DNA from 3 places in the Vibrio sp. 970 genome. Region 2 is predicted to be linked to each of the others. Evidence: predicted binding sites of a transcription regulator. Region 2 holds the regulator's gene; each other region holds the start of a gene.
What was found. The regulator MetJ, encoded in region 2, represses methionine synthesis genes. The targets are predictions, from matches to a motif close to TTAGACNTNTANANGTCTAA.

Region 1 (2,283 bases), on a different contig from region 2:
AAAAAACACTATGCGATCAGGTTTGCAAACTGTTATGAAAAAGCCGCCATATGGCGGCTTGGTTCACATATTACATTTCGGTAATGATGAGTGCTTTGTTTGCTTATTTTGAAGCTAATCGTCTTTAGTGAAAGCATCTTCACTGAAGTGATCGAGATCGTACGGTGTTTGCTGATAAACACAGTAGTTCAGCCAGTTTAAAAAGAGGAGGTGTCCATGGCTTCTCCAGCTTGCAATTGGTGGGTTATCTGGGTTGTTGTTTGGGTAATAGTTGACAGGAATAGCGGGCTCCATACCTTCGCTTAAATCTCGGATATATTCATTATGTAAGGTGTGAGAATCATACTCAGGGTGTCCTGTGACAAAGACATTGCGTTTGTCTTTTGTGGTGGCCAAGTACACACCTGCGACATCCGATGTCGCTAAAATGTCTAAGTCAGTATGCTCTTCTAGAAAGTGAGGCGAAAAATCTGCGTAACGCGAGTGAGGAGCCAAAAACGTGTCATCAAATCCACGTAAGATAGGGTGAAATTGATGATGGATTTGGTGATGATACACGCCTGAAAGTTTTTCTTTACGCGTTTTTTTAGGTAGATCGTAGAGTAGCTTTAGTCCTGCTTGCGCAGCCCAGCAAACATAAAGAGTGGATGTCACATGATCTTTTGCCCACTCCATGATGGTTTTGAGATGATCCCAATAAATGACATCTTCAAATTGCACCAAACCTAATGGAGCCCCAGTAATGATCATGCCATCGAAGTTTTTATCTCGCACCATTTCAAATTGGCGATAAAACGTGTCTAAATGTTCAGTTGGCGTATTTTTACTCGGGCGGTTATCAATGCGCAGTAATTCGACGTTAACCTGTAGTGGGCTGTTTGAGAGTAGACGCAGAAACTGAGTTTCAGTCTCTATTTTTTTTGGCATCAGATTAAGGATCAGCACTCTTAAAGGACGTATTTCCTGACTCGCTGCACGCGTTTCACTCATCACGAAGATGTTTTCTGTCCTTAATACATCGGTAGCTGGTAATTGATCTGGAATTCTAATTGGCACGACTTTCTCTCCCTAAGTATAGTCAATCTAGACGTCTATACTTCTAAAGCTAACTTAATTAAGTTTAGATGTCGATACGAAATCCGACTTTTCAATCTACTCTTTACATTATGGTAAACCGTACTCGGGGTTGTCACACAATTGTGACTAAAGCAGAGTTTCTGATGAGATAGGTTTGAAACGCAGTGTGTACTATTTGCTGGTAATTATGCGATCACGTTAATATGTGAAGGTGACTTCGTAGTAAGGAAGTCTCAAATTAATGAGCCATACTAAAAACAATCAGCTCACCATTTTGCATTAATGTGCATATTTGGAAACATCGTCAGTGGAGGACATTATGTTCGGTATTTTCAAGAGAAAGACAAAGATTCAGAGCATCGCTCAAGAAGTTCCTTGCGTGCTACTGCATTCGTTTGGTGATAAAGACATTTATACGCCGGAAGAGATTGATCAAGCTCTTCAAAAGCTGGGTTATGATAAGAGCAAGGATATCAGTCATTATCAGTATGCGTATGGAATGTTTGCCGATGAAGCCTCTTACGAGCTCCTAGAACTAACGGATGAGCTAGGTAATTATGGTCATTTCCAACGTGAAGTAGGTAAGATGCTACTCAATACACCTGAGCCGATTGATATGCATATCTACTTTGAAATTTCTCGTCAGCACCAAAACGTCAGCCTTTCACCTGGTCATCAAAAAGTAAGCGAAAGTGATGGTGTGTAAACATCGTTAGTGGTATTCCATCGTGAGATGAGTTGGGTATAATGCGCGGCCTAATTATCCGGACATGTTGTCGGTTACATTTCTGTTGAGCGTTAATGCCTTATGTTCAAAATGCTTGTCTCTATGCCACCAATGTTGGCGCTGTCGATAGCGATTGTATGTGAAGTGATTGCCACTTCTTATATTCCCAAAACAGAGCAATTTACGAAAGTAATGCCGAGCACAGTCGTTTTGATTGGTTACGGCATCGCTTTCTTCTTGCTTTCCGTCACAGTGCAAACAATGCCTGTCGGGGTTGTTTATGCCATATGGAGTGGTGCTGGGATCGTTTTGGTTGCGACGGTTGGTTACTTTGTTTACGGACAGCGTCTAGACTTACCAGCCCTAGTTGGTATTGGGTTTATCATCGCTGGTGTGTTGATCGTAAATTTATTATCCAAAACAGTAGGGCACGAATAACGCCACTCTACTTGTTAAGTGAATAAGAAGCCGCAGCGAGA
Region 2 (2,283 bases):
TGTATGGAGCTTCTGATCAAATGCGGTGCAATGCGCGAAAAAATCTACATGCTAGATCGCAAAGGTGTGATTCACACTCGTCGTGATGACCTTAATGAATATAAGCAGTTATTTGCGAACAATACAGATAAGCGCACACTAGAAGACGTAATTGAAGGTGCAGATCTGTTCCTAGGTGTATCTGGTCCAAACCTATTGCCAGCGGAAGCGTTGAAGTTGATGGCAGATAAGCCAATCGTATTCGCATGTTCTAACCCGGATCCTGAAATCAAGCCGGAACTTGCTCACGCAGTTCGTGATGACTTGATCATGGGTACTGGCCGTAGTGATTATCCTAACCAAGTTAACAACGTATTGTGTTTCCCATTCATTTTCCGCGGTGCTCTTGATGTGCGTGCAAGTGAAATCAATGATGAAATGAAACTTGCAGCCGTTGAGGCGATTCGTGAGCTAGCAAAAGAGCCTGTACCTGAAGCCGTATTGAAGGCTGCAGGTGTTGATAAGCTAGAGTTTGGTGCGGACTATATTATTCCAAAACCAATGGATTCACGTTTGCTACCACGTGTTGCAAAAGCGGTTGCTCAGGCGGCGGTTAATTCAGGTGTAGCTCGTATCGAGATGCCTGAAAACTACATGGCAGAGTAATATATCTTTCAGATGTGATACACAAAAATGGGACGCTATTGCGTCCCATTTTTTATGTCATTCATTTGGCTCGAGGCAAGAGTTATTACCTGAAACCTCTTATCAGGCTTTTTTATTCTTCGTCGAATGACTCAAATTCGATGCCCATTTCCGTCATCAGCGCTTTTACTTCTGTTGGAATATCATCAGGACGGTCTTTACGAAGGTCTTCATCTGTCGGAAGTGGCTGACCTGTGTACGCGTGCAAAAATGCCTCGCATAGCAATTCACTATTGGTTGCATGGCGTAAGTTATTGATCTGACGGCGAGTACGCTCATCAGTTAGCACCTTTAAAACTTTTAGCGGGATAGAGACGGTAATTTTTTTTACTTGTTCGCTTTTTTTGCCGTGCTCTGCATATGGGCTAATGTATTCGCCATTCCAGTCAGCCATTGCACACCTTCATTTATGTAATCGGTTAAAAATAATTTAGGTGCTGATTTTAGCTGCATTTACCGCCATAAGCAAAGACATATAGACGTCTAGAAGTGTTGACGTCTCATTTTTTGACGAGTAAAGTGAACATAACAGCAAAGGAAGCGTGTTGATCACTTTATGTTACTCATTAGATATAGCGCATTCCTATTTAGAAGTCATTACCCGTGAAAGGATACACCCATGAGCACTCGCAAACCTGCGACCATTGCAGTACGCACTGGTATTGAATCAGACAGCCAATATCATGCTGTCGTTCCACCTATTTATCTTTCCACTAACTATGGTTTTCCTGCTTTTGGTGAAGTGCCCAAGTATGATTACACACGATCTGGTAATCCAAACCGCGGACTGTTGGAAAGTGCGCTATCTGAACTTGAGTCTGGAAAAGGAGCGGTTGTTACTAACTGCGGTACGTCGGCATTAAATTTATGGGTTTCCGCTTTTCTCGGCCCAGATGATCTCATTATTGCTCCTCACGATTGTTATGGTGGTACCTATCGTCTTTTTAATACCCGAGCTAACAAAGGCGATTTTAAGGTTCAGTTTGTCGATCAATCAGACGAACAGGCTTTAGATGCTGCATTGGCACAAAAACCAAAACTCATTTTGCTAGAAACTCCGTCAAACCCTCTGGTTCGCGTAGTGGATATTGCAGCTACTTGTGAAAAAGCGAAACAAATCGGCGCGTTAGTTGCGGTGGACAATACCTTTTTGACACCCGTGTACCAAAAACCTTTAGAGCTAGGTGCGGATTTTGTTATCCACTCCACAACAAAGTACATCAACGGTCATTCGGACGTAATTGGTGGGGTAATCATCACCAACACAGAAGCGCATGCAGAAGAGCTTGCATGGTGGGGTAATTGTATTGGTGCAACGGGCACACCTTTCGATAGTTACATGACACTGCGAGGTATTCGTACGCTTGCTGCTCGTATGAGAGTACATGAAGAGAGCTCACAGCAGGTACTAGCTTACCTACAGAAACAAGCGTTAGTTAAAACTATCTATCATCCAAGCCTGCCGGAACATCCAGGTCACGACATTGCTAAAAAGCAGCAAACGGGCTTTGGCTCTATGTTGAGTTTTGAGTTTGCTGGTTCGTTTGAGCAGTTAAAGGTGTTTGTGAAAGAGCTCCAACTGTTTTCATTAGCAGAGTC
Region 3 (2,283 bases), on a different contig from region 2:
AGCGACAAGCAACGGGAAGTTCAGGTAATTGACGAGGGGCGATATTTTCAACCGCGAGTGCCATTTGGCGAATGTGCTCAGGAGTTGTACCACAACACCCACCAATCAAGTTTAAAAAGCCACTTTGAGCCCACTCTTTAACATGCTTAGCCATATCTTCTGGCGACAAATCGTATTCGCCGAATGCATTCGGAAGCCCAGCATTTGGGTGAGCGGAAACAAAAGATTCTGATATACGCGAGAGCTCTTCAACATAAGGACGCAGTTCATCCGGGCCAAGTGCACAGTTCAAACCAAACGAAATCGGTTTAACATGACGTAATGAGTTGTAAAACGCTTCTGTGGTTTGACCGGATAATGTTCTACCGGAAGCATCAGTAATAGTCCCCGAGATCATCACAGGTAACTCAATACCCATCTCTTCAAACACACTTTCAACAGCAAATGAACAAGCCTTAGCGTTAAGCGTATCGAAGATGGTCTCGATAAGAATAAGATCAGAACCACCTTTAATCAGCGCTCGAGTCGATTCAGAGTAAGCCTCAACTAACTCGTCGAAAGAAACATTTCGATATCCAGGGTCGTTTACATCAGGAGAGATAGAACAAGTGCGGTTCGTCGGCCCTAAAACCCCTGCGACATAACGCGGTTTATCGGGTGTTTTTGCGGTCCATTCGTCTGCAACTTCACGTGCAAGCTTGGCAGCAGCAAAGTTAATTTCTTCACTTAGGCTTTCCATCTCGTAGTCAGCCATCGCAATGGTTGTTGCGTTAAACGTGTTGGTTTCGAGAATATCTGCACCCGCTTCTAAATATGCAGCGTGAATGTCCTTGATAAGTTGAGGCTGACTTAGAACCAACAGGTCGTTGTTACCTTTTAGATCACAATGCCAATCCGCAAAGCGCGTTCCTCGATAGTCTTGCTCTTCAAGTTTGTACCCTTGAATCATGGTTCCCATACCACCATCAATCAAAAGAATACGTTGCTTCAATTGAGCTTCAATCTGTTGTCTTACGTTACTTCCCACAGTACAGCCTCATTCCTTTAGTTATCTTTCCATCCTATCACACAAACTTCAGGAGTCTAGACGTCTAAACGTGGAATTAATGATTATTTTATCTCCTTCTTAACTTACAAAATAATCACGAAAAAATGTTTGCTATTTAAGCAGCATCAGCCGAGAATTCCATTCATAAAATGTTACAAATAGAGAGCTCTATGTCGGTCTATCATACTTTATGTTTTCTATCCGCAGCTGCGATGCTAATTGCTTTTGTAAACAGCAAGATAGGAAAGATGCAAACCACCATTGCGATTACCGCAGGTTCAATGGTGCTTTCACTTCTAATCTTAATTGCGGGTCAAAACAACTGGTTCCATCTCACCGAAATTGCGACGGAGACGGTCACAAGGATTAACTTCGAAGATTTCTTGCTCAAAGGCATTCTTGGCTTCTTACTATTTGCTGGTGGACTAGGCATCAAACTCCCGAACCTTAAAGATCAGAAGTGGGAGATCACTGTTTTAGCCCTTGGAGCTACACTGTTTTCTACGTTCTTTATTGGATTTGCGCTGTATGGGTTTTGTCAGTTAATTGGCATCCAATTTGATTTGGTCTACTGCTTACTATTTGGTGCTCTAATATCGCCAACTGACCCAATCGCTGTATTGGCTATTGTGAAAAAACTCGATGCTCCTAAACGTATCTCCACTCAGATTGAAGGAGAATCGCTCTTCAATGATGGCTTCGGTTTGGTTATCTTCGTCACTCTATTTACGATTGCATTTGGCACTGAGGCACCAACTGTAGGTAGTGTCACCTTACTCTTCATCCAAGAAGCTATCGGTGGTATCGCATATGGTTTCGTCCTCGGTTTGCTATTCCACTACTTGATCAGTGCCACCGATGATCACTCAATGGAATTGTTACTTACCATTGGTGTCCCAACAGCAGGTTACGCATTTGCTGAATACATCCATGTATCAGGCCCACTCGCAATGGTTGTATCCGGTATTATGATTGGCAACTGGACACGCTTTATTGGCTTTTCAAAAGAGAGTGAAGATCACCTTGACCATTTTTGGGAGCTTGTTGATGAATTCTTGAATGGCGTGTTATTCCTACTGATCGGTATGTCGATGCTGCTATTTGAATTCCACAAAGAAGACTGGATCATGATGGCTATTTCAGTCCCTCTTGTACTAGCAGCTCGCTATCTAAGTGTATTTCTTTCTTACATAGGCTTTAAACGTTACAGAAAATATAATCCATGGTCAGTGCGT

Region 1: metA (homoserine O-acetyltransferase MetA) is a predicted target of MetJ. The motif match lies at 1,084-1,103, and genes of this name have one in related genera.
Region 3: metH (methionine synthase) is a predicted target of MetJ. The motif match lies at 1,076-1,095, and genes of this name have one in related genera.

What each region holds. Positions count from the first base shown of each region.
Region 1 covers NZ_JAWOTW010000015.1:36,044-38,326, reverse strand. The annotation lists gene metA (homoserine O-acetyltransferase MetA) at 115-1,056, opposite strand; gene R7Q11_RS19355 (DUF6559 family protein) at 1,397-1,783, shown strand; gene R7Q11_RS19350 (DMT family transporter) at 1,907-2,242, shown strand.
Region 2 covers NZ_JAWOTW010000024.1:2,001-4,283, forward strand. The annotation lists gene R7Q11_RS22740 (malic enzyme-like NAD(P)-binding protein) at 1-645, shown strand, start outside; gene metJ (met regulon transcriptional regulator MetJ) at 758-1,078, opposite strand; gene R7Q11_RS22750 (O-succinylhomoserine (thiol)-lyase) at 1,304-2,283, shown strand, end outside.
Region 3 covers NZ_JAWOTW010000035.1:5,805-8,087, forward strand. The annotation lists gene metH (methionine synthase) at 1-1,027, opposite strand, end outside; gene R7Q11_RS24100 (cation:proton antiporter) at 1,219-2,283, shown strand, end outside.